Regions from separate parts of the Clostridium sp. CTA-17 genome, predicted to be linked through region 1. Evidence: a T-box and tRNA genes for the amino acid it is inferred to sense, from the RefSeq annotation. Region 1 holds a T-box; the other holds one or more tRNA genes.
What was found. The T-box of region 1 lies ahead of thrS (threonine--tRNA ligase). A T-box ahead of a tRNA ligase gene usually reads a tRNA of that ligase, here a tRNA-Thr.
Positions count from the first base shown of each region.

Region 2: it has a tRNA-Thr gene. The T-box ahead of thrS (threonine--tRNA ligase) is inferred to sense a tRNA for this amino acid. The anticodon was not compared.

Region 1 is NZ_BAAABF010000008.1:71,278-87,996, forward strand. It holds gene glmM (phosphoglucosamine mutase) at 377-1,723, shown strand; gene ACYUCG_RS12495 (ferritin family protein) at 1,872-2,396, opposite strand; gene glmS (glutamine--fructose-6-phosphate transaminase (isomerizing)) at 3,187-5,019, shown strand; gene ACYUCG_RS12505 (hypothetical protein) at 5,039-5,209, shown strand; gene ACYUCG_RS12510 (class I SAM-dependent methyltransferase) at 5,423-6,235, shown strand; gene ACYUCG_RS12515 (5-formyltetrahydrofolate cyclo-ligase) at 6,461-7,039, shown strand; gene ACYUCG_RS12520 (M3 family oligoendopeptidase) at 7,135-8,829, shown strand; gene thrS (threonine--tRNA ligase) at 9,092-11,023, opposite strand; T-box leader at 11,105-11,325, opposite strand; tRNA gene ACYUCG_RS12530 (tRNA-Leu) at 11,562-11,645, shown strand; tRNA gene ACYUCG_RS12535 (tRNA-Gly) at 11,650-11,723, shown strand; tRNA gene ACYUCG_RS12540 (tRNA-Gly) at 11,741-11,815, shown strand; tRNA gene ACYUCG_RS12545 (tRNA-Gly) at 11,821-11,894, shown strand; tRNA gene ACYUCG_RS12550 (tRNA-Lys) at 11,939-12,014, shown strand; gene ACYUCG_RS12555 (SGNH/GDSL hydrolase family protein) at 12,319-13,716, shown strand; gene ACYUCG_RS12560 (HNH endonuclease signature motif containing protein) at 13,898-14,302, opposite strand; gene ACYUCG_RS12565 (hypothetical protein) at 14,491-15,183, shown strand; tRNA gene ACYUCG_RS12570 (tRNA-Arg) at 15,309-15,385, shown strand; tRNA gene ACYUCG_RS12575 (tRNA-Gln) at 15,389-15,463, shown strand; tRNA gene ACYUCG_RS12580 (tRNA-Gly) at 15,528-15,601, shown strand; tRNA gene ACYUCG_RS12585 (tRNA-Lys) at 15,646-15,721, shown strand; gene ACYUCG_RS12590 (pyridoxamine kinase) at 15,856-16,698, shown strand.
Region 2 is NZ_BAAABF010000004.1:253,323-270,041, forward strand. It holds gene ACYUCG_RS09275 (ComF family protein) at 248-907, opposite strand; gene ACYUCG_RS09280 (hypothetical protein) at 883-1,845, opposite strand; gene recD2 (SF1B family DNA helicase RecD2) at 1,863-4,097, opposite strand; gene nagA (N-acetylglucosamine-6-phosphate deacetylase) at 4,234-5,370, shown strand; gene metK (methionine adenosyltransferase) at 5,506-6,681, opposite strand; SAM riboswitch class I at 6,930-7,035, opposite strand; tRNA gene ACYUCG_RS09300 (tRNA-Tyr) at 7,112-7,197, opposite strand; tRNA gene ACYUCG_RS09305 (tRNA-Thr) at 7,203-7,278, opposite strand; tRNA gene ACYUCG_RS09310 (tRNA-Tyr) at 7,303-7,388, opposite strand; tRNA gene ACYUCG_RS09315 (tRNA-Thr) at 7,394-7,469, opposite strand; tRNA gene ACYUCG_RS09320 (tRNA-Val) at 7,491-7,566, opposite strand; tRNA gene ACYUCG_RS09325 (tRNA-Tyr) at 7,571-7,656, opposite strand; tRNA gene ACYUCG_RS09330 (tRNA-Thr) at 7,662-7,737, opposite strand; gene ACYUCG_RS09335 (hypothetical protein) at 7,902-8,564, opposite strand; gene yyaC (spore protease YyaC) at 8,652-9,182, shown strand; gene mreB (rod shape-determining protein MreB) at 9,221-10,258, opposite strand; gene spoIIID (sporulation transcriptional regulator SpoIIID) at 10,349-10,600, opposite strand; gene ACYUCG_RS09355 (M23 family metallopeptidase) at 10,676-11,446, opposite strand; gene spoIID (stage II sporulation protein D) at 11,556-12,575, opposite strand; gene murA (UDP-N-acetylglucosamine 1-carboxyvinyltransferase) at 12,687-13,952, opposite strand; gene ACYUCG_RS09370 (hypothetical protein) at 13,975-14,619, opposite strand; gene ACYUCG_RS09375 (F0F1 ATP synthase subunit epsilon) at 14,801-15,202, opposite strand; gene atpD (F0F1 ATP synthase subunit beta) at 15,218-16,615, opposite strand; gene atpG (ATP synthase F1 subunit gamma) at 16,629-16,719, opposite strand, start outside.

The sequences.
Region 1 (16,719 bases):
GTAGGATATATAGAAATATAAGATTTATAGATGTTTAAATAGACATAAATTTATTACCTTTATAATTTCAATTATATGCTAATATTGATGATATATTATATTAATATAAATAAATCTATGTAATAATTAATGAAAATAATGTTAACTAAAATAAGCTAAAAATAATATTTTAGTAATAAATATATTTTATTCATGTGATAATATAAAAAATGACTATAAAATAGAGAAATTTTAATTTTTTAATAACTAATATTTGACAAATAGTATTACATACAGTATTCTTTGAAAGTGTAAAAAGTATTAATTAAGTAGCAAAATTATAGGTATTTTAATTAAATATAAGTATAATATAAATTTATTAGAGGGGTGACATAAATTGTCAAGATTATTTGGAACAGATGGAGTTAGAGGAATAGCAAATACTGAATTAACAGCAGAATTAGCATATAACTTAGGTAGAGCTGGAGCTTATGTTTTAACAGAGGGAACTCATAAACCTAAGATATTAGTAGCAAAAGATACTAGAATATCAGGAGATATGCTAGAGGCTGCTTTAGTTGCAGGTATATTATCAGTTGGAGCAGAGGCAGTATGCTTAGGAGTAGTTCCAACACCAGCGGTAGCTCATTTAACAAGAGTATATGGAGCAGATGCTGGAGTTATGATATCAGCTTCACACAATCCAGTTGAATATAATGGAATAAAATTCTTTGATGATAAGGGATATAAATTATCAGATGATTTAGAAGATGAAATACAAAGAGTTATAGAAAGTGGTTTTGAAAATGTACCTTCACCAACGGGAGCTAATTTAGGAAGAGAAATAATAGAAAAAGCTGCTTTAGAAGATTATATAAGCTTTGCTAAAGATACAATAGGAATATCTTTAGAAGGATTAAGAGTAGCTTTAGACTGTGCAAATGGTGCATCTCACGAAGCTGCTGTTAGAGCTTTTAGAGAATTAGGAGCAGAAATATTTGTAATAAATGATAATCCAGATGGAACTAATATAAATGAAAATTGTGGATCAACTCATCCAGAAGAATTAATGGAATATGTTGTTAAGAAAAAATGTCATATGGGATTTGCTTTTGATGGAGATGCAGATAGATGCTTAGCTGTTGATGAGCAAGGAAACTTAGTTGATGGAGATTTCATCTTAACAATATGTGCTAAATACTTAAAAGAATTAGGTAGATTAAAAGATGATACTCTAGTTGTAACTGTAATGAGTAACTTAGGACTAATGATAGCTTGTAAGAATGAAAAAATAAACACTGCAGTTACAAAAGTTGGAGATAGATATGTATTAGAAGAAATGTTAGCTAAAGGATATTCTTTAGGTGGAGAACAATCAGGTCATATCATATTCTTAGAGCACAATTCAACTGGAGATGGACTTGTTACTGCACTTCAAGTAGCTAGCATAGTTAAGAGAACTGGAAAATCTTTATTTGAATTAAAAAATGTAATGAAGGTATTACCACAAGTTTTAGTTAATGCAAAAGTACCTAATAACATGAAAAATATTCATGAAGAAGATGAAGAAATAATAGCTGAAATTAAAAAGATGGAAGCTGCTTTAGATGGTTGCGGAAGAGTATTAATAAGACCATCAGGTACAGAACCATTAGTAAGAGTTATGCTTGAAGGTGAAAATCAAGCTGAAATAGATGAAATGGCTCACAACTTAGCAAAAATGATAGAAGCAAAATGTAATTAATATATTATATTAAATTATAAAAATATTATTAAAATCATAGAATTATAAAAGCTATAAATACATGATAAGTTTAATTCAAGATCTTCATGTTATTTATAGCTTTTTATAATTTAGAATATTCTTATTTATTTGATTATGAAAAGTTATATTAATTATCTTCAATTGGTCCATATTTATCTGAATCAAGTCTCATTAAAGCAAGGGTAAGTTCCTCCACATGCTCTTTTTCCTCCTTAGTTATATCTCTTATCATTTTAACAAGGCATTTATCTTCTATTTTATTTATTAAATCATCATAGAGTAATATTGCCTCGTATTCTCCTTTAATATCATCTCGTATTTTATTTAAAATACTATAAGCAGTTAATTTTTTATTTTCGTGATATGTTTTCTTTAAAGGTTTGTCTTTTATTTCTACATGATCAACTGATTCTACATAGACTTCAAATTCCTCTTTATCATATCTTCTGAGAGCTTCTAAAAATTGACCATAGTGTCTTTTTTCATCTTCCATTATGTGATGTAATAATTCTTTTATCTCTACTAAAGCAATTTCATCTATATGTTTACTATAACCATTGATGGCAACTATTTCTGATATTAAAGCTTCCCTCAAAAATCCTTTTATGTCTAAGGCTTTTCCTTGAGGTTGCTTTTCTGTAGTATAGCTCATAAAAAATCTCCTAAATTATTTTTATAGTATTCATAATATGATTTTTCACAGGAAAAGGAACAGTTAAAGATATATATTTACTTGTTCTAAGCTTTTTTATAAGAAATTAAAGTATAAAAATTAATTACTATAAATAAGTGAGCTTTTTTGCTGAGAAATTTTAAACAAGGGAAAGTATTTATACACTAATTATACTTTAAATTTAAAAATGAAAGAAATAAATATAAAAATTTCTTTTACAATATGGAATTTGAAAAGTTAATTTTAAAATTAAATACTATAGATGTCTATACAACTATACATTAATATATTAAATGAAAGAAATATAGAGGTATAGACAGATAATTAAAAATATTTCTTAAAAATAAATGAAAATAACTAAAAATGAACTAAAATAAGCTTTAAAAGGTTGAAATTTTTTAAAAAAGTGTTAGAATAAGTTTGTGGCTTTTTAGAAAGATGATGCATAGAATATATTAACTTTCAAAATAATAGATTAAAGCGCCAGAACTTAAAGTTTTATTGATAGACTAATAAGTAATTTAACTCTAGTAGATTAAAATGCTTATTAGGATTCTTAATAAATTTAAGTTGACGAGGTTGGGGAGTATCGAATTTTCGGCGGATGCCCCACGGTAAAGCACTACCGTAAAAGATTGGTTAAAACTTAAAAGTGATTTTAAGGACAAAGCCAATTGGGTGTTTCAAACCTTCTATGCAGTAAGAAGTTATATAAAGCTTATTTTGAAAGTTAGAATATAATTTTACAAAAGGGAAGGAAGAAAACAATATGTGCGGAATAGTTGGATACGTAGGACAGAAAAAGGCAACAGATATATTAGTTGAAGGATTATCAAAATTAGAGTATAGAGGATATGATTCAGCAGGAGTTGCAGTTTTAGAAGATAATAAGATAAAGGCTGAAAAGCATAAAGGAAGATTAGCAAACCTAGAAGGAATGTTAAATGAAAATCCAATAGAGGGTGGAATCGGAATAGGACATACTAGATGGGCTACACATGGAGAACCATCAGATGTTAACTCACATCCTCATTTAAATAATAAAGAAACAATAGCTGTAGTTCATAATGGAATCATTGAAAACTACAATGAATTAAGAAACTGGTTAATGGAAAAAGGATATGAATTCAAATCAGAAACAGACACGGAAGTTATTCCAAACTTAGTAGATTTCTACTACAAAGGAGATTTATTAGATGCAGTTATGGAAGCTACTAAACACATGGAAGGTTCATATGCCATTGGAGTTATATGTAATGATGAGCCAGAAAAATTAGTAGCTGTAAGAAAAGATAGTCCATTAATAGTTGGATTAGGAGAAAAAGAATATTTTATAGCTTCTGATATCCCAGCAGTTTTAAATCATACAAGAGAAGTTTATCTTTTAGAAGATAAAGAGTTTGTAGTATTAACAAATGATGGAGTTACTCTTTTTGATGAAGAAAAAAATCCAGTGGAAAAAGAAGTTTATCATATAACATGGAATGTTGATGCTGCTGAAAAAGGTGGATATGAAGATTTCATGTTAAAAGAAATTAACGAGCAACCAAAAGCTATAAAAGATACAATGACTTCAAGAATAATGGAAGGAAAAGAAGTAACTTTAGATGATATATCAATAACTAAAGAATATTTAGATAATGTTGATAGAGTATATATAGTTGCTTGTGGAACAGCTTACCATGCTGGAGTAATTGGAAAATACGCTATAGAAAAATTAGTTAGAATACCAGTAGAAGTTGATATAGCTTCAGAATTTAGATATAGAGATGCTGTTATTACAGATAAAACTTTAATAATAGTATTAAGCCAATCAGGAGAAACTGCAGATACTTTAGCAGTTTTAAGAGATGGACAAGCAAAAGGTGCAAGAGTGTTAGCTGTAACTAACGTAGTAGGAAGCTCAGTTTCAAGAGAAGCTAACGATGTATTATATACATGGGCTGGTCCAGAGATAGCTGTTGCATCAACAAAGGCATATGTAACTCAATTAATTGCTATGTACACATTAGCATTACACTTTGCTGAATTAAAGGGAAGCAAATCAGTAGAAGAAATTGAGGAAATCAAAAAAGCAATGCTTGAATTACCAGAAAAAGTTGAAGAAATCCTTAAAAATACAGATTTAATAAAAGAGTTTGCAGTTAAAGCATCTACAGAAAAAGATTTATACTTCTTAGGAAGAGGTATGGATTATGGAGTTGCAATGGAAGGATCATTAAAACTTAAAGAGATATCTTACATTCACTCAGAGGCTTATGCAGGTGGAGAACTTAAACATGGGCCAATAGCTCTTATAGAAAAAGATATTCCAGTAGTATCATTATTAACTCAAAGAGAGCTTATGGATAAAATGATAAGTAATGTTCAAGAAGTTGTTACAAGAGGAGCTAACGTTTTAGGTGTTTGCTTTAAAGGTGACATGGAAGAAAGTAAGAGAAAAATGTTTGAAGGATTAATAGAAATACCAGAAACATTAAGCTTATTATCACCGGTTTTAAGTGTTGTACCATTACAATTATTCTCATACTATGTAGCTAAAGCTAAAGGATTTGATGTTGATAAACCACGTAACTTAGCTAAATCAGTAACTGTTGAATAAAAAAAGGGGGATTTTGAATATGAATAATGAGAGTTTATTAAAATTATTAGCAGAGTATAAGGAAACTAAAAAGTGCCTTGAAACAGGGTTAAACTGGTTAGAAGAGAAAGACTATGCTAAGGGTAAGTTAGATATAGTAAATGTAATAATAAGAGATTTAGAAGCAGCAATTGGTGCTGAAAGAATTTAATATAAAATTAGCTTAAAATTTTAACCTTATTTATATGTGTTAGGGGTGTTTAAATCATTAAAATAGTATTTAAAATGCTATAAAGTGATTTTAAACACTCCTTATTTTTAGTGAAAAATATATTGAAAAATGCTTTTTATTGAAGTATAATACTTTCGCTAAAACCTCATAATTCTGAGGAATAAGCTAATATTAATTAATGAGGTATTTACAGTGGAAAAATTTCAAGAAAATAATATTTTAGAAGATAAAAAAGTATGTATAAATGAAAATGAAGAGGCTTGGAATAAAGAGACATATAATGCTTGGGTAAAGAGATTTGGAACTGCTAAAGAAGCCGCAGAAAAAATTAAAGCTATGCCTGAGAAAAAATTAAATGTTTTATTGGATAAATTTGGAGATGTTAAAGGAAAGAAGATATTTAATCTTATGGGCTCTAATGGAAATAAGGCTGTTGCATTAGCTTTATTAGGGGCAGATGTTACTGTAGTAGATTTTTCAGAAGGAAATAGAAGATATGCTTTAGATTTAGCTGAGGCTTGCGGAGTAAAGATTAACTTCATTCTAAGTGATGTTTTAAAAATGCCTAAAGAAGTTATGAGTGGAGATTATGATATAGTATTTGCAGAGATGGGAATACTTCATTATTTCTCAGATTTATCTCCTTTCATGAATGTTATACATAGCTTATTAAAGGATGGAGGAAAAGCGGTATTAAGAGATTTTCATCCTGTATCAACTAAGTTAATAACTTCAAGAGGATCTACAGCAAAGGTAAGAAAACATAAGGTTACAGGAGATTACTTTGATACTTCATTAGAGGAAAAAGAAGTTGCTTACTCAAAATACTTAGAAGAAGGAGAAATAGAAAAAGTATTTTTACGTAAGTGGAATTTAGGAGAAATAGTAACTGCCGTTGCTGATACTGGGCTTAAGATAGAAAGTTTAACAGAGGAGCCTAATTTATCAAGTGATGTTTTTGATAAAGGGATTCCAAAGACTTTTACAATAGTAGCTAGAAAATAATTTAATAGACTTGGTCGTGTATCAAAATAGATTTTTATAAAACTTACAAACAGTATGAAGAAGTAATTCTCGGAATATGTTTGTAAGTTTTATTATTATATTTTAATACAGCACATTATTTTTTATTATGATGTATTTATACGAAAAGAATATTAAGTGTATTTATATAGTATTGCAATACAAAATATGGTAAAATTATTAAAAGTCTATGAGGAGGAATTTCATATGGATAAGGGAGAGTTAAGAAAAGAGATTAAGCTAAAAAGAGAAAATATAGATAGAGATACTAAGTTAAGGGCTGATGAAAAAATAAGAAAAACTCTTTTGGAAAGTGATATATATAAGAATAGTAAGGTTGTATTTATATATGTAAATATGGACTCTGAAGTAAATACAGTTGAGATAATAAAAGAATTATTAGCTTCAGATAAAAAGGTTGCAGTTCCTAAAGTTATTCCTGTTAGTTTAAAAGAAAGACAAATGAAGGCTTTGAAAATAGAATCTTTACTTCAATTAAATGAAAGTGGTGCCTTTGGAATATTAGAACCAAGCATTGAATGTGAAGATATAAGTGAGGAAGTTGATTTAATTATAATACCTGGTTTAGCCTTTGATTTAAAGGGAAATAGATTAGGATATGGGGGAGGATTTTACGATAGATTTTTAAGTAAATACCCTAATAGTAAGAGAGTTGCTTTATGTTATGATTTTCAAGTTTTTGATGAAATTCCACATGAATTCTTTGATGAGAAGGTTGATTTAATAATAAGTGAAGAGAAAATTATTAGTTTAAAAAAATCATAATAGTAAAATAATATTTTTGATAATTTTACTTTATTGATAATAAATTTTACTTGTGTCAGAATTATAGAAAATATAATTGTGAGGTGGGGTAAACAATGAAATTTGAAGATTTTAAATATGAAAGACCTAATATAGAAAAAGATAGAGAAGATATTAGATCTTTTATAAAAGAGTTAGAAGAAGCAAAGGACTTTAATGGGGCTAAAGAAGTAATAGGCAAAATAAATAAGATAAGAAATAATACATCAACTATGATGGCATTATCAGAAGTTAGACATACAATAAATACTGAGGATGAATTCTATAATGAAGAAAGTGATTTCTGGGATGAAAATTCTCCTCTTATTGAAGAAGTTAATAATGAATTCTATAAAGCATTATTAAGTTCACCTTTTAAAAATGAAATAGGTGATTATTATGGTGAAACTATAATAAAAGAGGCAGAGTATTCTCAAAAAAGTTTTTCAAAAGAAGTAATAGAAGATATGCAACTTGAAAATAAATTAGGTAGTCAATATCAAAAACTTATTGCTTCAGCTAAAATTGACTTTGATGGAGAGGAAAGAACCTTAGCACAATTAGTTCCTTTTGTAACATCAGAGGATAGAGAAGTTAGAAAAAGAGCATCAGAAGCTAAATATAACTTTTTTGTGAAGCATGAAGATGAAATAGATGATATCTTTGATAAACTTGTAAAGGTAAGAACAAAAATAGCTAAAAAGCTTGGTTTTAATAACTTTGTGGAATTAGGCTATGTAAGAATGAGAAGATATGACTATAATAAGGAAATGGTTGAAAACTTCAGAAAACAAGTTGAAGAGTTTATAGTTCCTATAGATAGTAAATTATATGAAAGACAAGCTAAGAGATTAGGACTTGAAACTTTAAAATATTATGATGAAAAATTTGAATTCTTAAGTGGAAATCCAACTCCAAAGGGAGATTCAAAGTGGATAGTTGAAAATGCAAAGGTAATGTATTCAGAGCTTTCAAAGGAAACTAAAGAATTCTTTGATTTTATGGTTGAGAATGATTTAATGGACTTAGTTGCTAAGAAAGGAAAGGCAGCTGGAGGATATTGTACTAATTTCCCTAACTATAAAGCTCCATTTATATTCTCAAACTTTAATGGAACAGCTGGGGATGTAGATGTATTAACTCACGAAGCTGGACATGCATTCCAAAACTTTAGAAGTTCTTGGATAGAAATGCAAGAGTGCCAATGGCCAACTATGGAAAGCTGTGAAATACACTCAATGAGTATGGAATTCTTTACTTGGCCTTGGATGTATTTATTCTTTAAAGAGGATACAGACAAATATAAATTCTATCATTTAGGAGATGCCATTAAATTTATTCCTTATGGAGTAACTGTAGATGAATTCCAACACTTTGTATATGAAAATCCAGAATGTACACCAAAGGAAAGAAAAGATGCATGGAGAAGAATAGAGAAAAAATATCTTCCACATAAAAACTATGATGAATGTGATTTCCTAGAAAGAGGTGGTTGGTGGTTCCAACAAAACCATATATTCTTATCACCATTCTATTACATTGATTATACTTTAGCTCAAATATGTGCACTTCAATTCTGGAAAAAAGATAGAGAAAATCATGAAAAAGCATGGGAAGATTATTTAAATCTATGTAACATAGGTGGAACTAAAACATTCTTAGGCTTATTAAAATATGCTAACTTAAAATCACCATTTGAAAATGGATGTGTTGAAAGTGTAGTAGGAGTAGTAGATGAATACTTAGAAAGCATAGACGACAGCAAATTTTAGTTTTTAAAACAAAATTTATGATCTATTTAGAGTATGATTAAGTAAGTTTATTATGAATATAGATTAAACTTATCAAAATTAATAATAACTATAAAATATTATTAATCTTATTTAGTATAGATTTGTTTGCTTAATATTTTAGATTAATATTTCTTTTAAAATAAAAAAACTTGGAGTATTACTTATGGATTTCATAGGAATACATCCAAGTTCTTTTTTGATTATAAATCAAAATGTTTAGTTAATTAGACTTTGTATTTTCTTAGTTTTCTCTGTTAGCTATTTCAAGAACTATTCTGTTTACAAAGTCAGCTAAAGGCATAGCACCTTCTTCACCGTTCTTTCTGCTTCTTACAGAAACTTCTTTATTTTCAGCTTCTTTTTCTCCAACAACTAAGATGTAAGGAGTTCTTTCTAATCTAGCTTCTCTTATTTTATAACCGATTTTTTCAGCTCTGTGGTCAGCTTCAACTCTAACGCCTCTTCTTCTTAATTCTTCAACAACTTCATTTGCATAATCAGCATATTTATCTGATAAAGGAAGAACTTTAGCTTGAACTGGAGCTATCCAAGTTGGAAGAGCACCTGCATATTTTTCTATAAGCATTGCTAGTGTTCTTTCATAACATCCAATTGAACTTCTATGAATGATGTAAGGACGTTTCTTTTCTCCATCTTTATCAATGTAGTACATTCCAAATCTTTCAGCTAAAGCGAAATCTATTTGGATAGTGATGATTGTATCTTCTTTTCCATGAACATTCTTGAATTGGATATCAAGTTTTGGACCATAGAAAGCAGCCTCATCATCAGCTTCAGTAAAGTCTATATTTAAGTGGTTTAATATTTCTCTCATTATATTTTGAGTATTTTCCCAAGCTTCAGGATCATTGATGTATTTCTCAGTATTGTTTGGATCCCATTTTGAGAATCTGTAAGTAATATCATCAGCTATTCCTAAAGTTTCCATAACATATTTAACTAAGTCAACAGTATTTTTGAATTCATCTTCTAATTGCTCTGGAGTACATACTATGTGTCCATCAGCAAGAGTGAATTGTCTTACTCTTATAAGACCGTGCATTTCTCCTGAAGATTCATTTCTGAATAGAGTAGAAGTTTCAGCAAATCTTACTGGTAAGTCTCTATAACTGTGTTGAGTTGAGTTATATATTGCGTATTGGAATGGGCAAGTCATTGGTCTTAAAGCAAATACTTCACTATCTTTTTCCTCATCACCTAAAACGAACATACCATCTTTATAGTGATCCCAGTGTCCTGAAATTTTATAAAGGTCGCTCTTAGCCATTAAAGGAGTTTTAGTTAAAACATATCCTCTTCTTTGCTCTTCGTCTTCTATCCATCTTTGAAGAGTTTGGATTATTCTAGCTCCCTTTGGCATTAATAATGGAAGCCCTTGACCTACATTTTCATCAGTAGTAAAGATTCCAAGCTCTCTACCTAATTTATTATGGTCTCTTTTCTTAGCTTCTTCTAAAGCTTCTAAATAAGCATCTAATTCTGATTTCTTAGGAAAAGCAGTTCCATATACTCTTGAAAGCATTTTGTTCTTTTCGTCACCTTTCCAGTAAGCACCAGTAGATCTTAATAATTTAACTGCTTTTATTGGTTTAACAGCCATTAAGTGAGGTCCTGCACAAAGGTCAACAAAATCACCTATTTGGTAGAATGAAATCACTTCATCTTCTGGAAGATCATTTATAAGTTCAACTTTGTAAGGTTCATCCTTCATAAGTTCTAAAGCTTCGTTTCTAGGAAGTTCAAATCTTTTTATTTCAGGATTTTCTTTTATTATTTTTTTCATCTCTTCTTCTAATTTGTTTAATTGGTCAGCAGAAAATGGTTTTTCAGTATCAAAATCATAATAGAAACCATTATCTATTGATGGTCCTATAGCTAATTTATCTTGAGGGAATAATCTTTTAACGGCAGCTGCTAATACATGAGAAGCAGTGTGGTTAAAAGCATGTTGACCTTCTTTAGAATCAAAAGTACAGATTTCTAATGAAGAATCTTCATTAACTATAAATCTTAAGTCCTCAACTTTTCCGTTTAATATACCACAACAAGCATTTCTAGCTAGTCCTTGGCTTATGCTTTGAGCTATTTCAAAAATTGATAGTCCAGCTTCAACTTCTTTTATTGAACCATCTTTAAGTGTAATTTTTATCATATTAATTTCTCCTTTCAAAATAAATTTCTTTTAATTTTCATTCATATAAAATAAAAACTCTCATCCCTCTTCTAAATATAGAAAAGGGACGAGAGTGTATATTCCCGTGGTTCCACCCAAATTGTACTTTAATAATTAAAAAATAAAGTACCACTTAAAATTAATCGTAACGTGATTATGACGGACTGGATTAGAGTCACTCAGAGGTAGTCTTCAACTAATTCCATTTAAAAGTACTTACAGCTATTGTACCTTCTCTCTGAAAATGTACCAAAGTTTACTCGTCTCTTCATTGTGTTAATAAATTTATAATATTTACTTTAGATTATAAGTTTATTATTTTTGTATGTCAATGGATAAAATAAAAATAAATTCTAATTGGAATATAAGATATTATAAGGGTTTAGGTGGAAATAAGTTCTTAATATTATAAATTTTAATTAAAAAAGTTATTAAGTTAATTAAAGTTTTAAAAAAATAATTTGCAAAAAAATCTTGAAATAGAATTTGAAAAATATTATAATAAAAACATAGTTTTGCAGGTGTGGCGGAATTGGCAGACGCACTAGACTTAGGATCTAGCGCCTACGGCGTGGGGGTTCGACTCCCTTCACCTGCACCACTAAGCGGGTGTAGTTCAATGGTAGAACACCAGCCTTCCAAGCTGGATACCCGGGTTCGATTCCCGGTACCCGCTCCAAATTAATATAAAAATATGCGGGAGTGACTCAATGGTAGAGTGTCACCTTGCCAAGGTGAAAGTTGCGGGTTCGAGTCCCGTCTTCCGCTCCACTTATGCGGGTGTAGTTCAATGGTAGAACACCAGCCTTCCAAGCTGGATACCCGGGTTCGATTCCCGGTACCCGCTCCATTTTTTTAAGATTTACTGTAAAATTATTAAAAAAAATATAATATGCACCATTAGCTCAGTTGGTAGAGCACCTGACTCTTAATCAGGGAGTCCAGGGTTCGAATCCCTGATGGTGCACCAAGCATCGATTTATAATCGATGCTTTTTTTATTTTATAATAAAATTTTTAGAAGATTTCATAATTTTATTGAAGTCTTTTTTTATTAAAATTAAATATATGATTTGCTTAGTAAAAATTAATTTTTAAGCATATTAATATTTTTATAGCAATAAATATATAAGGGGAGAGGATTAATTAAATAGTAATCTACCAAATATGTAAGTGCTTTATAGAAAATTAAGTTTTTAAGAAAGATTATTTTTACTAAAAGTAAAAGGGGATTATAAACTAAAGTTAGAGGATAAAAGGAAAGAGGGAATTGGAATGATTAGAGGAGATAAGGGATTAAGCATTGTTTTTACTGGGGATAGTATAACTCATGGGCCACTTCATACTAAAGGATATAGAAGTTATACAGAACATTTTAGAGAAAGATTAAAAGAGAAATTTAAAAACGAGAATATTATGGTTTTTAATACTGGGGTGTCAGGAGCTACAACTAGAGACATAATAAGAGACTTTCATATCTGTGTAAATATATATGATCCAGACGTTGTTTTTATAATGCTTGGAATGAATGATTCATCAAATCAAATTGTTCCTTTAGAAGAATATAGAAGCAATATATTAGAACTTATTAATAAAGTTAGAGAAATTGGGGCAATACCAATCATTCAGACAAGTAACATAATAAAAATGGATTTAAGTAGGAAAAGCCTTAAATTTTATATGGATATTGTTAGAGCGGTTGCTAGAGAAAATAATGTAATGCTAATAGATCATTATAGTCATTGGGAGGAGTTAGAAAAAGAGGATTCTAATATTAAAAATGAGCTTCTTAATGATTTAATACATCCTAATGAAAAAGGGCACTTAGAAATAGTTAAATTTATTTTTAAGGAATTAGATATTTTTGAAGAAGATAGTTACACCTGCAATTTAAGTTATCCAATAAAAGCAGAAAATGATTTGGAAAGAAAAGTTGATAGTGAATGGAATAAAGGATTTTTTAATGACATAAGTAATAAGAATTTCTCTCAAGAAGAATTAATTCAGAATACTAAAGAAAATTTCAATAATAATTTAGAATCTATAACAAATTTAATAAATGAAGATAAAAAGGGTATATGGGTGTTTTTAGGGGATGAAGATACAAATGAAATAGGGGATACCTTGGGTTATAAAAATTATGTTGAATATATGGAAGAAAGAATTAGATGGGAATTAAATGATGGAAGCATAAATAAAAGAGAAAAATTTATGATTAACTTTGGCACAGAAGATATTAATTCAGAGTATTTAATGAATAACCTTGAACATTTAGTATCAAAATATAATCCTAAAGTTGTTTTTATAATGATTGGAGGAAATGAAAAAATTACTCCAGAGGAATTTAAACATAATTTAGTTAATATAGTAAGCAAGGTTAAAAATATAAACTCAATACCTATATTACAAAGTCCAATAAAAAATGGAAGCAATATAGAGGAATATGTAAAAGTTATAAGAGTGGTTTCTGAAGAAGAAAAAATATTTTTAATAGATCATTATGAGTATTGGGATAGATTAAGCAAAGTTAAAAAATGGGTTATAGAATCATGGTTAGTAGAAGGAAGAGCAAATCATAGAGGACATTTAGCGATTGCTAAGAAGATTTTTAAGGATTTAAGAATATATGATTATAATAGTTTAATATGTGGTTTTACAATAGAAAGATCTTAGGATATTAAAAATTAGTTCTTTAAAGCATAAGTAATTATAAAGAAATTAGTTGAGATACAAAATGAGGATATAAAAGTTAAATTTGTTTAAAAGAGAAATAATAGCTTTATTTCATAATGAATATTAAATAATTGATAAAAATAAAGCTGCATCAAAACTGAAGTAGCTTTGATACAGCTTTCTATATACAACTTATTGCTTTTTGCAATATGAAATCTTCTATATATTCTTCTGAATAAACTTTTCTGCCCATAAGATTAAATATTATTTCATCACTAGAATATCCTTCTTTATAAAGTTTTAAGTTCTTAGTTAACTTTTTTAAAGAACCAGGTGTAAGACCTAACATAATTTTTATGTCATTACCAGTATAAAAACTTTTTATAAAGAGTTCTCTTAGTTTGTTTTGCATTTCAAGTTTATAATTTAAATCTACGACTTTATCTCTGTGGGGGCCCATTTTAGACCTATGATGTTTTTTGCATAAATACTTGTAATTAAGTTTAAAATCTAAACCGCCTTCTGACCTATGAACTATGTGATGAACATCTGCATAATCACCACAAATTTCACAATAATAAGACATATAATCCTCCTTAACTTTTAATACCCATTTATAGTAATAAAATAGCATAAAAAAACAGTTTAATCAATATAACGGAGCTTTTCAGATAAAGATGAAGATATATAAAGGAATTTAGGATTTTTTACACTTTGCTGTTAAAAAAAGTTAGCAATATAATTAAAATATAAAGGATATAAGGGGGTTTTGAGATGCATAACTTATTTCGTAAAAGATCAAAGATAGAAGAAAATCCCGAGAAGTTTTGGAGGGAATTAATAACAAAAAATGAAACCCTAAAAGGAAGAATGTTTAAAGATGAACCTATAACTGAGGATACAAAATACCTACATTATGTAATATTTAACAGAAAAGTTGGATTTCAAAATGTTTGGGTTATGGTACCTAATTTTAACAGATTAATAGAATTTATAGAGTATGTATTTATGCCAGAAGCATACTATAAATGGGTTGAAGGAAAAAAGAAATTAATAACTCATATACCTTCAATTGATGTAGAGAAGATAATTTCTATGATAAATAGAAAAGCAACTGAAGAAGAAAAAGAAAAAATGAAAAATGATATTTCAGCATTAAGAAAATTAAAAGGATTAAGTGCTGACAATGGAATGAGAAAACTAAAAATATTCTGTAGTAGATTCAATAACAATTGGCTTGGAAATGATGATGAGTTTTTATACTTAAAAGCTTTTGGTAGTGCTGAAGAGCTAGGGAATTTTGTAGTAGAAACTAACTTACAAACAGATTGTGAAGATTGTTATGAAAAAACTATAGGAATGACTACAGAAGAATGGTTTAAAGTTTGTAAAAATGCTCATAAAAATAAAGAAGATGAGCAAAAATTTAAAAAAGTTTTATTTAAACACTTAGAAGATATTGTATAAAATTAAATTTTCTTGATATTTTAAAATTAAAATCGCTTAGTATTAATAGAAATATAAAATAAATTGAAAAAAATGTTGACATTTTTTAAATAACTATGTATAATAATTTTTGTTGATTCAAGTTTGTATCTTTAGCTCAGCTGGATAGAGCAACGGCCTTCTAAGCCGTGGGTCAGGGGTTCGAATCCCTTAAGGTACACCATACTGGGATATCGCCAAGCGGTAAGGCAACGGACTTTGACTCCGTCATTCGCAGGTTCGAATCCTGCTATCCCAGCCAGTTTTTAACTTGGTTTAAAAACTTGACAACATATTAACAGTATGTTAATATATAAACATACTAAGCGGGTGTAGTTCAATGGTAGAACACCAGCCTTCCAAGCTGGATACCCGGGTTCGATTCCCGGTACCCGCTCCATTTTTTAAAGTTTTACTGTAAAATTATTAAAAAATATACAATATGCACCATTAGCTCAGTTGGTAGAGCACCTGACTCTTAATCAGGGAGTCCAGGGTTCGAATCCCTGATGGTGCACCAAGCATCGTTTTATAAGCGATGCTTTTTTTATTTTATATAAAAATACCGATACATTTGATATAAGAAATTTTAATTAATATAATACTAGGTAATAAGAATTTTATTTAAGAGCAGATTTTTGAAGGGAGATAGAAATGGAACCTATGAATAAAATCGCTGCTATTCATGATATTTCATGCTATGGGAGAGCAGCATTAGCAACAATAATACCTATATTATCTTCAATGGGAAATCAAGTATGTCCACTTCCAACAGCAGTATTATCAGCACATACAGATGGATTTGGAAAACCTGCAATCAGAGATTTAAGCGATTTTATATATGAAACCAAAGATCATTGGAAAAGACTTAATTTAAATTTTCAATGCATATATAGTGGATATTTAGCTGATCCTAATCAAGTTAAATTTGTTGAAAAATTTATAGAAGAGTTTAAAGAAGATGATACTCTAGTAGTTATAGACCCTGTCATGGCTGATAATGGAAAGCTTTATGATGGCATGAGTGAGAAAATGATTGAAGAAATGAGAACGTTAATAAAAAGTGCAGATATAATAACTCCCAATATTACAGAAGCTTCTTTTCTTTTGGGTAAAGAATATAAAGAAATTTTAAATGAAGATGAGATAAAAGAGTATTTAGTAGGTCTAGGGAATTTAGGACCTAAAATAAGTATAATAACAAGTGTAGCAAGTTCAATAGCAAATGAATATATTGATACTGTACTCTATGATAGAGAAGAAAAAATGTTTTACACCTATTCTCATAAAAGAATAAATGCTTTTTATTGTGGAACAGGTGATGCTTTTGCTTCATTGTTAATCGGATGGATATTAAGAGGTGAAAGCACTGAAAAAGCATTGGAGAAGTCATGTAATTTTATTGCAGAAGCTATAGAATATAGCGAAAAATTTGATTATCCTCCAAATGAAGGAATATTACTTGAAAGTTTGTTATATAAATTAATAAGTAAATAAATTATTAAACTCAAAAAAATA
Region 2 (16,719 bases), on a different contig from region 1:
AAAAAAGGACCATGAAAATCATAGTCCCTTTTTATAGCTAGTTGACCTGGTCTTTGACCCCACACTCGCCTACTGGAGCTTTCGCTACCCGGAGTTAACCTCTCACTACTAACCCTCTCAGCCTTTATTGGCTGGTAGGTCTTACTTCTAAGCCGCACCATGCTCATTAAAACTTTGTTTAACTTACGTGGATCGTTTCGCCTGCGACTGGCATCGACTTTCAACCACAAACCTAGCTACATTACTATTATATATTACTTTTAGCAATAGTCAATAAAAAAATTTTAATATTTTTAATTTTTTTCAATTCTCTTACACAGGCCTTTAATGTTGCACCAGTAGTCATTACATCATCTAAAAGTATAATACTTTTTCCTTCTAAATTCCTATATCTTTTAAGCTTAAAAGCATTTTGCACATTTTTTTCTCTTTCTTCTTTAGATAATAACTTTTGTTCTTTCACTTTACTTTTCTTTTTTAAAGTTTCTATGGATTTAATTCCTAATCGCTTTCCTAATTCTTTTGATAAATATTCACATTGGTTAAATTCTTTCTTTTTAAGAGAATCCTTTGCTACTGGAACATATGTTATAAAATCAACATCTAAATTTGATTCTTTTATTTTTTCTTCTAGTAACATAACTAATATTTCACCAGCATGGAAATCTCCTTTATATTTAAGTCTTAATATTAAATCCTTAACTATAAAAGAATAATAAGAACAGATTAATATTTTACATTCTTCAATAATCGGAGTTTCATTTAACTTTTGTATTTTACCTTTGCATTTATCACAAATTATTTTTTCTCCCTCTGTATTGCATACATAACACTTTTCTTCTGTTGGATAAATAGCTTCTAAAAAACATTGAAATAAATAATCTACCTTATCTCTGACTCTCTCCATAAAGTTTTATTAAAGCCTCTTGCTAACCTCCTAGCAGTTTCTATATTATCTCCCTCTTCATTACTTAATAATATTACTTCTCTTCCAGTGCATTTATCTTTGCATAAAGCTCCACAGGCAAATATTATTTTTTTGTAATCAACAATATCTTTTTCAAAAGAATAAATCACCATATCACATTCTGGAATAGAATCAAAATATTCATGTAATGAATCTGTTATAAAAATAACCCCTTCTTTTTTAAATCTACTTTCATTTACAATCTTTAAGAAGGAATTCTTTTTATCTTCTTTTACTATTTTAACCTTATTTTCTAAATTTAAATCCTCAGTATAATATTCATAAATTTTATTTAAGTTAAATTTATTTGGAACATATACAACCAAGATTCTCTTTTCTCTTATAAACCATTCAATATAATCATATAAGGTATAAGGCATTGAAGTTTCTAAATTAACTCTAGTTGTTATTAGTCTTGGCTCTAAGAAATGTTCTTTCCTTTGATTATTTAATATTTCTATGTGCTTTATATTGTTAAATACCTTATCTACTGAACATATTACTATCTTCTTAGATAGGCGTTTTAAGTACATTAAATCCTCGTTGCATTCAATACTACTCTTATTTGAATATAGGCTTACATCATCATATATTATCAAATTAAAATTCTTTTTTATATTAAAAAGATTATTAAAATTTACAAAATCAAAATTCATAGAATTTAATTGCTCACTTTTACAAACTTTTCTACTCTTACCTACATACAAAACTTTTTCATTATTTATTAAACAATCACTAATTAAACTTTCAATAAAGTTCAACTTTTGATATGGTTCACATATCAAATTTATAAACCTCTCATTGCTTTTTACATACCATTTCTTTAATATATGACTATATCTATTCTCAACCCTTAAATTATTGCCATATAAGCTCACTTTTAAGTCCCCCTAATTTAATCTTGTTCAAAAACCTCATTAGATATTACTTCTTTTATTCTCCAATTTAAAGAAGAATAACGTTCCATACTCCTTGTATTATCAACCATATATTTTAATGCTTTAGGTATTCCAACTACTACAACCATTTCTTTTGCTCTAGTTATTCCTGTATATAATAAATTTCTATTCATAAGTAACGGTGCTCCCATATATGCAGGTATTATTACTACTGGAAATTCACTTCCTTGACTTTTATGTATTGTAATTGCATAAGCTAAATCTAACTCATCTAAATACATAAAATCATAAATAACTCTTCTTTCATCATCAAATATTATAGATAGCTTTTTACCTTCTAAATCTATATTTTCTATAAATCCCATATCTCCATTAAACACACCTGAACCTTCATGCTCACCCTTTCCAGCTATTCTAGTCCATTTTAGAGAGTAGTTATTCTTTATCTGCATAACCTTATCTCCCTCTCTAAATATCATACTTCTAAATTCTTTTTCTTTTTTATATGGAGCCTTTGGATTTAAGACGTTTTGAATTTTTTCATTTAAATTGGTAACTCCTAATACACCCTTTTTCATAGGAACTAAAACCTGTATACTTTTTAACTTATCCCAATTTGAGTTAAACTTAGGCAACCTAGTATTTATTAAATCTATAATAGTATTTAATATTCCCTCTTGAATATCATTTCTTATGAAAAAGAAATCAGTCCCTTTTTCATTTAATTTAGGCATCTCACCTTTATTTATTTTATGTGCATTTACTACAATCATACTCTCTTTTCCTTGTCTAAATATTTCCTTTAGACGTACAACCTTTGTAAATCCACTCTCTATAAAATCATTTAATACATTTCCAGCTCCTACTGATGGAAGCTGATCAACATCTCCCACTATTATAAGCCTAGTACCTACCTTAATTGATTTAAGTAAAGCATTCATTAAAGTTATATCAATCATTGATGCCTCATCTATTATAACCACATCAGCCTCTAAGGAATGTTCCTCTGCATTGGTTACAAAAACACTTTCTTCTTTTTCAAAGACTCCCATGTCAAGCATTCTATGTATTGTGGTAGCTTCTTTTCCTGTAGACTCACTCATTCTTTTAGCCGCTCTTCCAGTAGGTGCTCCCAAAAGAACCTTCAAACCACAAGTTTCAAAAATTTCAATTATACACTTTATTATAGTGGTCTTTCCTGTTCCTGGTCCCCCGGTTATTATCTCTATTCCATTTTGAAAAGCACTTATTATAGCGTCTTTCTGAGATTCTGCAAAAGTTATATTATTTTTCTTTTCAAATTGAAGTATTAGGTGCTCTACATCTACACTTATATCTTGGAAATTGCTTATAGCTAAAGTTAAAATCCTATTAGTTATTCCAAGCTCACAATAATAATTAGGTATTGTGAAAACACCTTCTTTATCATTAACTTTCTCTAACTTTATTTTTCTATCTAAAGCTGCATTTTTAATATTTTCTTCTATTATATCTCCACTTACAGTTAATACATTACTTGCTTCCTTTATAAGTTCATCCTTTGGCATAAAAGTATGTCCATTAGCACAAAATTCATTTATTACGTATCTTATACCACTTTGAATTCTAAAAGGTGAATCTACTTCTATGCCTAAACTCCTAGCAATCTTATCAGAAGTCTTAAATCCTATTCCTGAAATTTCATCACAAAGTATATATGGATTATTTTTAACTGTATCAACTGAACTAGCTCCATATTTTTTATAAATCTTCAAACACTGATTTACACTTAATCCATGTGTTTGCAAAAATATAGTTATATTTTTTAATTCTCTTTGTTCTCTATAAGACTCAATTATGGTTTCTAACTTCTTTTTACCTATTCCCTCTATTTCTTTTAATCTCTCAATATTATTATCTAAAATATTAAGAGTATCTTCTCCAAATTTATTTACAATTTTTTTTGCCGTAACAGGCCCTATCCCCTGTATTATCCCAGAAGATAAATATTTTTCTATTCCATCCTTTGAAGTAGGTAATATCTCTTCACATTCTTCTACTTTAAATTGTTTTCCAAACTGGGAATGGTTAACCCAACTTCCTATAATTTTTAAATTTTGACCTTCTTTCACATGTGGTAAAACTCCCACTGCTGTATGAATAATATTATTTTCTCTAAATTTTATAACTGTATACCCTGTATCTGAGCTTTTAAATACTATACTCTCAACTATTCCATTTAATGCTTCCATATTACCTCCTAAAAGGTTTCTCTTGAATTGTTATTACTATTAATTATATCACAATTATTAAATTTAAATCATAGTGCTTATTTTGTTGACTTACACAAATTAAAATTTTAAGATTATTATGAGGAAGGTGATTCGTATGTTAATAAAAAACTGTAATATAGTATATTTAGATAAGATTGAAAAAGGAAATATACTTATAGAAAACGGAAAGATAAAGGCTATAAATCCTAAAGAAGAATGTAATTGTGAAGTAATTGATGGAGAAGGCTTATTCCTATCTCCAGGATTTATAGATGTTCATATACACGGTGCTGGTGGTCACGATACTATGGATGGTACTTATGAAGCTATAAATGAAATATCAAAGGTTATAGTTAAACATGGTACTACTTCATTTTTACCAACAACAATGACTGTAGCTGCTGAAGACGTATGCAAGTCAATGAAAGCTATTCATAAAGCAAAAACTGAAGGAACAGATGGAGCTAATGTTTTAGGTGCTCACTTAGAAGGACCATTTATAAGCCCAAGTGCAATAGGTGCTCAAAATCCTGATTTCTTAATCCCTCCAACAAAAGAAAACTTCTATAAATTAGTTGGAGAACATGAAGATGATGTTGTTTCAATAACTCTTGCTCCTGAAGTAGAAGGTGCTAAAGAACTTACTAAATTCTTAAGTGAAAAAGGTATAGTTGTTTCAATGGGACATACTAAAGCTACTTATGAAGAAGCTATGGAAGGAATAAAGTGTGGATGCTCTCATGCCACTCATTTATTTAATGCAATGACTCCATTTACTCATAGAGAACCTGGGGTTGTAGGTGCTGTTTTTGATAGTGAAATAACTACTGAAACAATATCAGATGGTATTCACATATCATATCCAAGCTTAAGAGTTGCCTATAAACAAAAGGGAACAGACAAGGTTTTATTAATAACTGATGCTATGATGGCTTGCTGTATGCCTGATGGAATGTATTCATTAGGAGGACAAGAGGTTGAAGTTAAAAATGGAGCGGCAAGATTATTAACTGGTTCTTTAGCAGGATCAATTTTAACTTTAGATGTGGCAGTCAAAAATATATTTAACAACACTAATTATCCACTTAATGAAGTTATAAAAATGGCTACTTATAACGGAGCTAAACACTGTAAGGTTGACGACAAAAAAGGATTAATTAAAGAAGGTTATGATGCTGACTTAATTCTTTTTGATGAAAATATAGATATAAAATATGTAATAGTTAATGGAAAATTAGTTCATAAAGCTTAATATAAAAAAGTACTTTGATTTTTCAAAGTGCTTTTTTATTTTATCTTAATTTAAAAATTACTAGTTCATCTTAAAATAATAAATTTATAGAAAAATAAAAAGCTTAGGATATAAAATCCTAAGCTTTTCTATATATTAAAGATATTTCTTTATTTCTTCAACTTTGTTTAAGTTTTCCCATGGAAGATCTAAATCTGTTCTTCCAAAGTGTCCATAAGCAGCTGTTTGTCTATATATAGGTCTTCTTAAATCTAAATCTCTTATTATAGCTCCTGGTCTTAAATCAAACACTTTGTTTATTATATTAACTATTTCTTCGTCTGATATTTTTCCAGTTCCAAAAGTATCTACTATAATTGATACTGGCTTAGCAACCCCTATAGCATAAGCAACTTGAACTTCTAATTTATCTGCGATTCCTGCAGCAACTAAGTTTTTAGCTACCCATCTAGCAGCGTATGCAGCTGATCTATCAACTTTAGTTGGGTCTTTTCCTGAGAAAGCACCACCACCGTGTCTTCCATATCCACCGTAAGTATCAACTATGATCTTTCTTCCTGTTAATCCAGCATCACCTTGAGGTCCACCGATAACGAATCTTCCTGTTGGATTTATGTAATACTTAGTATTTTCATCTAATAACTCTGCTGGTATAACAGCTTTTATAACATGTTCCATTAAATCAGCTTGTATTTGCTCTTGAGATACTTCTGGACCATGTTGTGTTGAAATTACTATTGCATCTATTCTAACTGGTTTATCATTTTCATATTCAACAGTAACTTGTGTTTTTCCGTCTGGTCTTAAGTAAGGTAAAGTTCCGTTCTTTCTTACTTCTGTTAATCTTCTTGATAATCTGTGAGCCATAGCTATTGGTGCTGGCATAAATTCTTCAGTTTCATTAGTAGCAAAACCAAACATCATTCCTTGGTCTCCAGCTCCAACTGCATCTATATCAATTTTTTCTCCAGCTCTTGATTCTAAAGCTTCATCAACACCCATAGCGATATCTGATGATTGCTCGTCTATTGTAGTCATAACTGAACAAGTTTCACAGTCGAAACCGTATTTAGCTCTATCATATCCTATACTTTTTATAGTTTCTCTAGCTATTTTAGGGATATCAACATAACAATTAGTTGTTATTTCTCCCATTACCATTACTAATCCTGTAGTAACAGCTGTTTCACAAGCAACTCTTGCGTTTGGATCTTTTGCAAATATAGCATCTAAAACTGCATCTGAAATTTGGTCACATATTTTATCTGGATGCCCTTCAGTAACTGATTCTGATGTAAATAATCTTCTCATGGCTAATGCTATCTTACTATCATAATAAGATAGCTAATTCACCCCTTTCATTTTTATTTATTCCAACCCTGTTTATTTAAACAAATAACTTAATTTATCTTCCCACGATTCAAAATAATATCTTTAAAGCTTAATTAACAAACTTTATTTTAATGCGCGCCTTTAAAATATTTTTGTTAATAAAAAAATCTCTTCTCAAACCTTTAAAGATTTAAGAAGAGATTTTAGTTATACACTAAATTTATCTTCTCTCATCTTGTAAAGAATTTCTTTACCGGAATTGGCACCGTAGTGATTTCTCACTGGTTGCCGGGTTTCATAGGGCCTTTTTCCCTCCACCTCTCTGGATAAGAGTATATAAATACTAATTATTCTATTTTATTAAGATATTATTTTAATAAAGAGACACTCAATTAATAGTGTCTCTTTCTGGTGGTGGAAGAAGGATTCGAACCTTCGAAGTCGTCCGACAACAGATTTACAGTCTGCCCCCTTTGGCCACTCGGGAATTCCACCACATATGGAGCTGATGATCGGACTTGAACCGATAACCTGCTGATTACAAGTCAGCTGCTCTGCCAATTGAGCCACACCAGCATATCAATATTTTGTTTTTATAAATGGTGGTGGAAGAAGGATTCGAACCTTCGAAGTCGTCCGACAACAGATTTACAGTCTGCCCCCTTTGGCCACTCGGGAATTCCACCACTTGTGGAGCTGATGATCGGACTTGAACCGATAACCTGCTGATTACAAGTCAGCTGCTCTGCCAATTGAGCCACACCAGCGCATTTATTTATTATGTTTTATGGTGGTCGCAACAGGGATCGAACCTGTGACCCCCTGCTTGTAAGGCAGGTGCTCTCCCAGCTGAGCTATGCGACCTTATTGGTGGTGGAAGAAGGATTCGAACCTTCGAAGTCGTCCGACAACAGATTTACAGTCTGCCCCCTTTGGCCACTCGGGAATTCCACCACTTATGGAGCTGATGATCGGACTTGAACCGATAACCTGCTGATTACAAGTCAGCTGCTCTGCCAATTGAGCCACACCAGCACATTTATTATTTTCCTCTGTCGTTTTGGCTCACCGCCAATCGACAAGACTTAGTATATATTGTTATGCTTTTTATTTCAAACTCAATTTCAGGCGATTTTCAGATATTATGTTAATTTATTTTTAATATTCTCTCAATTTCTTTTGTTTACTTCTTTTTTCATTCATATTTTTTCTTCAATTAACTCAATATTTATGTATGGACTTAATATATCTTTCATTTCTTTATATTCTTTATATTCTAATTTATCCTTAAGTATTTTAAATATATCAATAGCAGCATCTAACTCATCATTTCTCTTAATATGTTCTAATAAAACTCCATAATCAGTTAAAGATAAATTTTTAGCAATAGAAATTAATTTAAACTTATCTGCTTTATTTATTTTCTTAGGAATTGAATACTTATCTACTTTAAATACTTCTTTTCTTTCTTCTGAAGACTTCCCCATTTCTACCTTTTCTTTATACTTTTCATTTTCTTTTATATTTTTTACATTTTCTTTAGTTTTACTTTCTAATTCTTTTTCTTCTTTTAATCGATATTCATCTAAATTATTATTTTTCTTATGATTATTTTCACTTATATTTTCTTCATCTTTATCTTCTCTTAAATCTTCTTTATTGTTTTCTATAGTCTTTTGTTCACTTTTCTCTTCATTAATCTCTAAAATTTCATTCCTCTCATTTTTTGTACTATCTACTTGAAATTTAACTTGCTCATAATTTAAGTTAACAAAATACATCATTGCTCCCATTGTTACTGTAGTAAAAAATAGTACTAAAAAACTTAAAAACCCTTTATTCATAAACATATTCACCTCCATTTTAATAATTACCACCTAAAATCTTTTTTATACTTCTATTTAATATTTCTAATTCCTCCTTCATATAATTAATGAGGGGGTGAAGCCTTGAATAGAATAAAAACTTACTATGAAAATTATTTAGCATATTACGAAATTTCAGATTTTTTAAAAAATCATATAGATGAAAAAACAATTATAGTATGTATAGGAACTGATAAATGTATAGGTGATTGCTTAGGACCACTGGTTGGTACCCTATTAAAAGAAAAATTCTTTCCTTTAAATGTATTTGGTACACTTGACTCTCCTATTCATGCTCTTAATCTTGATAAAAAAATAACTGAAATATTAAAAAGCTATCCTGATTATAAAATAATAGCTATAGATGCTTGCTTAGGAGATCCTAAATCTATTGGTGAAATTCATATCAGAAATGAGCCTATTCATCCTGGAAAAGGAGTTGGTAAAACCTTAAGAAGTGTTGGAGATATATCTATAATAGCTATAGTTGATTCCTCAGAAAATATAGATTTATTTACAAGTAGACCTATTAGATTAAGCTTTATATTAGATATGTCTAAGGTTATTGTAGATTCTTTAATTCACGCCTATTATTTAAAAAACAAAAAAAATTAACCATATATCTCTTAATATTAAGAGATATATGGTTAATTTTACTCATCAATTAATTTTACTTCTAAATCATCCATACCTAAATTTAATTTTTCAAATGTTTTTAAAACTTTACCTGTTCCCTCAGCTACACATTTTACAGCATCATCAGCCACTCTAACCTTAACGCCTGTCCTTTGCTCGATAAACTTATCTAAGCCATTTAATAAAGCTCCTCCACCAGTCATGAGAATTCCTTCTTCTATTATATCAGCAGCTAATTCAGGTGGTGTTTTTTCAAGAACAGAGTGTACAGCTTCACCAATTATGCTAACCTCATCTTTTAAGGCTATTCTAAGTTCTTCACTATCTACTGTTATTATTCCAGGTAAGCCTGTTATTAAATTTCTTCCCTTTACTTCCATGATTTCTTTTCTATTACCTTCAACAGCTGTAGCAACATTTATTTTTAATTCCTCTGCTGTTCTTTCACCAATCATAAGTTTATATTTACTTCTAACAAATTTAATTATAGCTTCATCAAATCTGTCTCCAGCTACTTTTACAGATTCTCTTATAACAATTCCACCTAAGGATATTATAGCTATATCTGCAGTTCCTCCACCTATATCTACAACCATATGTCCACTAGCCTTTGATATATCTAATCCCGCTCCTATTGCAGCTGCTAATGGTTCTTCTATAAGATATACGTTTTTAGCTCCTGAATTTTTTGCAGCATCTATAACTGCTCTTTTCTCAATTCCAGTTGCTTGACAAGGTATACATATCATTACTTTAGGTGCAGATATTCTTCTATTTCCAACACCCTTCTTGATAAAATACTTTAACATAGCTTCTGTCATCTCATAATCTGATATAACCCCATTTCTCATAGGTCTTAATGCTACTATATTTCCAGGTGTTCTTCCTATCATCTGCCTTGCAGATTCTCCTACTGCTAGAACTTTGTTCTTATTTTTGTCTATGGCTACCACTGATGGCTCTTTTAAGACTATACCTTTATCTTTCATATAGACAAGAACTGTTGCTGTTCCAAGATCTATACCCATGTCTGTACCTTTTCTCCAAAACCACATATTTACAACTCCCTAATATATAATAATAATTATTATTTTCTATAAAAATATACATAAATACTAACTTTTATTATATAAGGAATATTTTCATCATTCAACAACTTTATATTTTAGCTTAGTTGCCTTTCCACCTCTTATGTGTCTTTCAGCTTTATTTAAATCTAAGATACTTTTTGCTTCTTCAGCTATATCAGGATTTATCTTAGGCAATCTTTCAGTCATATCCTTATGTATAGTACTCTTACTTACACCAAAAACTTTAGCTGTTTTCCTTATAGTAGCTCTTGAATAAATAATGTACTGAGCTACTTCTAAAACTCTCTCTTCAATATAATCTTTCAAGAACCGTACCTCCTTAAAAATATTCTTAATTTTTTAATCAGCTGCTTCTTAAAAAGCAGCTGATTATGTACTAAATTATTCTTTTACAGGAATATCTTTTAAATATTTTTGTGGATCTACTGGTTCCTTAGAATTTTCCATATGGAACATTAAATAAGTTTCAGAAACTCTGTCACTTGGACTACTTTGAATAGTTTTTCCAATCTTACCTATAGAATCTCCTTTTTTAACATTATCCCCTTCTTTAACTTTAATTTCTGGATCTAAGTTTCCATAAAAACCAACAATACCGTTTTGATGCTCTATTTTAACAAAACACCCCTCTTTTGAGTTCCCTTTTCCAGCCTCTACAACTTTACCATCACCAATTGCTAAAACTTCAGTTCCCTCAGCAGCTTCTATATCTATTCCTTTATAAACAGATGCACTTTGACCTGATTCATTTAATCTAGGTTCTAAGTTATATAATCTTGTTATAACTCCACCCTTAATTGGTGATATAAAGCTTTGACTTTGATTTGAAGTCGCTACTGACTTATCAGCATTATTTGCTTCAGGTTTTAATTCTTCAACCTTAGCTTCATTAGATGCAGTTTCTTCTGAATCATTTGTTGCTTCTGTTTTTCCTTCAACTAATTCCGCATCATCAAAAGTATTACCAGTTGTAGTACTATTATCCTCTGTATTTTCTATAGTGTTTTCTGCTATATTTTCTTCTACTGTGTTATTTGCACTTTTATTTGCTACCACTACTCCAACTGTTGCTACTAAGCATAGGCAAACAAATAAAACTACATAAAATCCATCCTTTTTAATAAATCTCTTAAATTGGTCTTTTTTATTCATTTTCAACACCTCCGTTTCTAATTCTGTCCATTTATCCTAAATTAATACACATATATAAATCTTTTTTTATAAAAAAAGAACAAGCAAAATTTATTTGCTTGTTCTTCTATTAATCTATTAAAACTTTATTACTATCTTCAATTTTACTGCCTTTAAAATAATGCTCTAATATTTCATCATATTTACTGCCTTCCTTTGCCATTACATTAGCACCCCATTGGCTCATACCAACACCATGTCCATAACCTAAACATTTTATGTTTACTTTGTCCTCTAAAACTTCTAATGTAAAATTAGCAGAATTTAATCCAAATATTTTTCTAAATTCCTTCCCCTTAATTGTAGCATTTCCTATTTTTATGTCATTTACAGTTCCCCCTGTATTTCTATTTAATATTTTAACTTCTTCATTTATGTTATTTCCTAAATCACTATTAGGAATAGATTTTTTAATTTTACTCTTAAAATCACTTATAGACATGCTTATTTCACTCTCATATTTAGGTGATATTTCTTCACCTGGACTTTCAACAGACTTTAAATAAGGAACATCTTCTGAAAATACAGCAACAGCATCCTCTGTATTTCCTGAACTTGTAGAAAAATATTGAGGATATTTTACTAACTGGTCATTGTAAGCCAGAACCTTTCCTGCTGTTTCTTTAACAACCGCTTTTAATTTTTTTAAATATTCTTCTCCCTCTTTACCCCAAGCTTTTTTCCGTTCATTAATATTTAAGTATGCTTGACAATGAGTAGTATCACATATATTTCCTTCTTTTATATTGCTACATCCAGAAATTAATTTATTTATAACAAATGTTCTTGCTAAAATAGCCTGAGCTTTTAATGCCTCTTCATGAAAGGTAGCTGGCATTTCACTTGAAACTACAGATAACACATATTCCTCTAATGGTACTTTTTCTACTTTATTTTCTTTAGATATGTAAACTTCAACTTCCTTTAAGTTGACTACATCAACTAACTTTTTATTTTCAACTTTATCTACCTTATTAATTTCAGCCATACTTGAACTAGATAAAAAACCAAAAAGTATTGGTATAAAAACTATACTCACTATGATTGCACCAATAAAAATTATTGGTTCTAAAATTTTTCTATTTATCATAAATCCTCCTAAAACTTATTAATACAGTTTATGTATATGCTAAGTTTTCTAAAACTCGAACTTATAATAAAATTATTTAAAGTAAAAAAAGTCAACAGCAATGCTGTTGACTTATATTCTACTTATGTCAGCGCCTAATGCTCTGAACTTATTTTCTATTTCAACATAACCTCTATCTATATGATATATATCAGTAACTATTGTCTCTCCCTTTGCTACAAGTCCAGCTAAAATCAAAGCAGCTCCTGCTCTTAAATCAGTTGCCTTAACTTCACATCCAGTAAGGTTATTTACTCCTTCAATTAAAGCAGTTCTTCCTTCTACTTGTATATTTGCACCCATACGTCTTAATTCATCTACATTCATGAATCTATTCTCAAAAACACTTTCTGTTATCATACTACTTCCTTTTGCTATACTCAACAAACTCATCATTTGTGATTGCATATCAGTAGGATATCCTGGATATGGCATTGTTTTTATATTAATTGGTTTTATTTCTTCATTTCCTTTTACTATTATACTGTTTTCCTCATTATGGACATCCCAAAACTCTGTTCCAGCTTCTTTTAGTTTAGATATTATCGCTGAACAATGATCCTTATTTACTCCATTTATTTTTATTTTTGATCCTGTTATTGCTGCTGCAACCATAAATGTTCCAGCTTCTATTCTATCATATATAGGAGTGTACTCAGTTGAACTTAATGAATCCACACCCTCTATTATTATTTTACCTGGTTTTTCAATATAAATTTTAGCTCCCATAGAATTTAAAAAATTAATTAAATCAGTTATTTCTGGCTCTTGGGCTGCATTTTCAATTACCGTAGTCCCTTTAGCCATAGTTGCTGCCATCATTATATTCTCTGTTGCCCCAACTGATGGAAAGTCTAAATATATCTTACTTCCAACTAATTTTTTTGCCTTTATACATACAAATCCATTGCCACAATTGCTATCTTCAGCTCCTAAGGCTCTAAGTCCTTTTATATGCAATTCTATTGGTCTAGAACCTATATTACATCCGCCTGGTCTAGCTAACCTAAACTCTCCATATTTAGCTATCATTGGTCCCATTATTAAAAATGAAGCTCTCATTTTTTTAACCAAATCCTCACTTGGAATTAAAGGCTCTTTATTTAGTGGTGGTACAATTAATTTATTTTCTTTCTTATCTATTTTTAAATTATACCCTAATTGCTCCATAACATTACAAATTGTAAAAACATCTTGTAACATAGGTAATTCATTTATTAGTACACCATCAGTAGCTAATATACTTCCTGCGATTATTGGTAAAACTGAGTTCTTAGCTGTATTTATATTTACTTCTCCTTTTAATTTCTTTCCACCTTTTACTACTATTTTATCCATATTATCCTCCATTAAAATTATTTTAATATGTTGTGAATATGATAGGAGTTCCTAAAATCAACTTCCTATCTTCCTCATATGTCATAATGGAGTAATTAAACTGGTAATCACTCTTAAGATTAATTATTCCTGTAGTTCCTTTCTCTAAATTTATTCTTTTAGTTTCCTTTACCTTACTCTTACCAATTGATTCTATAAGTTTTTCTTCAATTTCATCTATATTATTATTCTCTCTAATAGTGCCTTTTATATAAGTATAATATTTTATATTTTTCATATTTTTATTATGAATAACTTGAAAATGTTCCTTAATATTATTAAAATCAATTCTATTTTTAGAAACAATTACTATTTGAACTCTACTTTTTGAATTTTCTTCTATTAGATTAATATCTAAATCAAATTGTTTTTTTGAAGTATTTAAATATATTTCATTTTCTTTTTCTACTATACTAGTAAAATCTTCAATTTTAATATAATCACTAATATGATTAAACTTATCTTTCATATTTTCATCTGTAATATATTCTATTTTCATACCATACTCTTCTATATTACAAATCTCCTCTTCAACTTTAGAATAGACTTTATTATCTAAATTAATAGTGCTTGGACTAAAAATAAGAGAGAAACAAAATAATGCTGCTACCAAAATATTATTATTCATTAATATACCACCCTTCCATCTAAATTATTGTCAAGGATAGTATTTTTATACAATAATTCTCTTATATATTATCAATATATTATAGTAATCTGAAAAAGTTCTATTAATTACATAAAAATATTTATTGAGAAGCATAATCATAATAAAAAAAGCATACAGTTTCCTGTATGCTTTATATAAATTACATTTCTTTTAACTTTAATCTAGACATAGCTCTTGCTAAGGCTAACTTAGCTCTCTTTTCATCTAGCTCATCAGTCTTATTGTTTAATCTTTCCTCTGCTCTTTGCTTAGCATTCATAGCTCTTGCTTGATCTATTTCTTCAGGCCATTCTGCTGAATTTACACAAAAAGTAACTTCATTGTTTTGAACCTTCATTAATCCTGTTGAAGTAAATAAATATTTACTTTCACCATTCTCATCATCTATTCTTGTAACAGTAGGAACAGTCGCTGTTAAATAAGGTTGGTGACCTGCTAATACTTCAAACTCACCGACAGCATTTTTACATAAGACTCTTGAAACTTCACCTGAAATAAGAACTCTTTCTGGTGTTGTAACAATTAACTTGAATTTATTCATTTTTATTCACCCCTTTTATTGGGCTATTGCTCTAGCTTTTTCTAGAACTTCTTCTATTGTTCCAGCAAATAAGAAAGCTGATTCAGGAACATTGTCATGTCTACCCTCTAATATTTCTTTGAAACCTCTTATAGTTTCTTTTATTGGAACGTATCTACCTTGCATTCCAGTAAATTGCTCTGCTACTGTGAATGGTTGTGATAAGAATTTTTGTATTCTTCTTGCTCTAGCAACTATTAATTTATCTTCATCTGCAAGCTCATCAACACCAAGGATAGCGATGATATCTTGAAGTTCTTTATATCTTTCTAATATATGCTTAACTTTTGAAGCAACTTCATAGTGTTCTTCTCCAACAACTCTTGGGTCTAATATTCTTGATGAAGAATCTAGTGGATCAACAGCTGGGTAAATACCTATTTCAGCTATACTTCTTGATAAAACTGTCTTAGCATCAAGATGGTTGAATGTTGTAGCTGGAGCTGGGTCAGTTAAGTCATCGGCTGGTACGTATACCGCTTGAACTGATGTAATTGATCCATGAGTAGTTGATGTGATTCTCTCTTGAAGAGCTCCCATCTCTGTAGCAAGAGTTGGTTGGTAACCAACAGCTGATGGTATTCTTCCTAATAAAGCTGAAACCTCTGATCCAGCTTGTGAGAATCTGAATATGTTATCTATGAATAATAACACGTCTTGCCCTTGGTCTCTGAAGTACTCAGCCATAGTAAGTCCTGTTAAAGCAACTCTCATTCTTGCTCCAGGTGGTTCGTTCATTTGTCCAAATACTAATGCTGTATTTTTTATAACTCCTGATTCCATCATTTCATAGTAAAGGTCATTACCTTCTCTTGATCTTTCTCCAACTCCTGTGAATACAGAAAGTCCACCGTGCTCTTTAGCTATGTTGTTTATAAGCTCTTGGATAAGAACTGTTTTACCAACACCGGCACCTCCAAATAGACCGATTTTTCCCCCTCTTTGGTAAGGTGCTAAAAGGTCGATAACCTTTATTCCTGTCTCAAACATTTGAGGAACAACTGATTGCTCTTCAAATGATGGAGCTGGTCTATGAATTGGATATTTTTCTTCATTATTAACTTCAGCTCCACTATCTAGTGGTTTACCTAATACGTTAAATATTCTTCCTAATACGCATTCACCAACTGGTACTGATATAGGTGCTCCTGTATCAACAGCTTCTACACCTCTTCTTAGTCCTTCAGTAGCCTCCATAGCTATAGTTCTAACTATATCGTCTCCTACGTGTTGCTCTACCTCACAAACTAAGATTTTTCCATCGTCCATTTTTATGTGTATTGCATTAAATATATTAGGAAGTTCATCATTTGCAAATTTTATATCTACAACTGGTCCAATAACCTGAACTACTTTACCTATATTATTAGACATTTTGAGTACCTCCTTATTTTTGTGCTTCTGCTCCACCAACGATTTCTGATATCTCTTGTGTTATAATACTTTGTCTTATTCTATTGTACTTAGCATCTAATGAG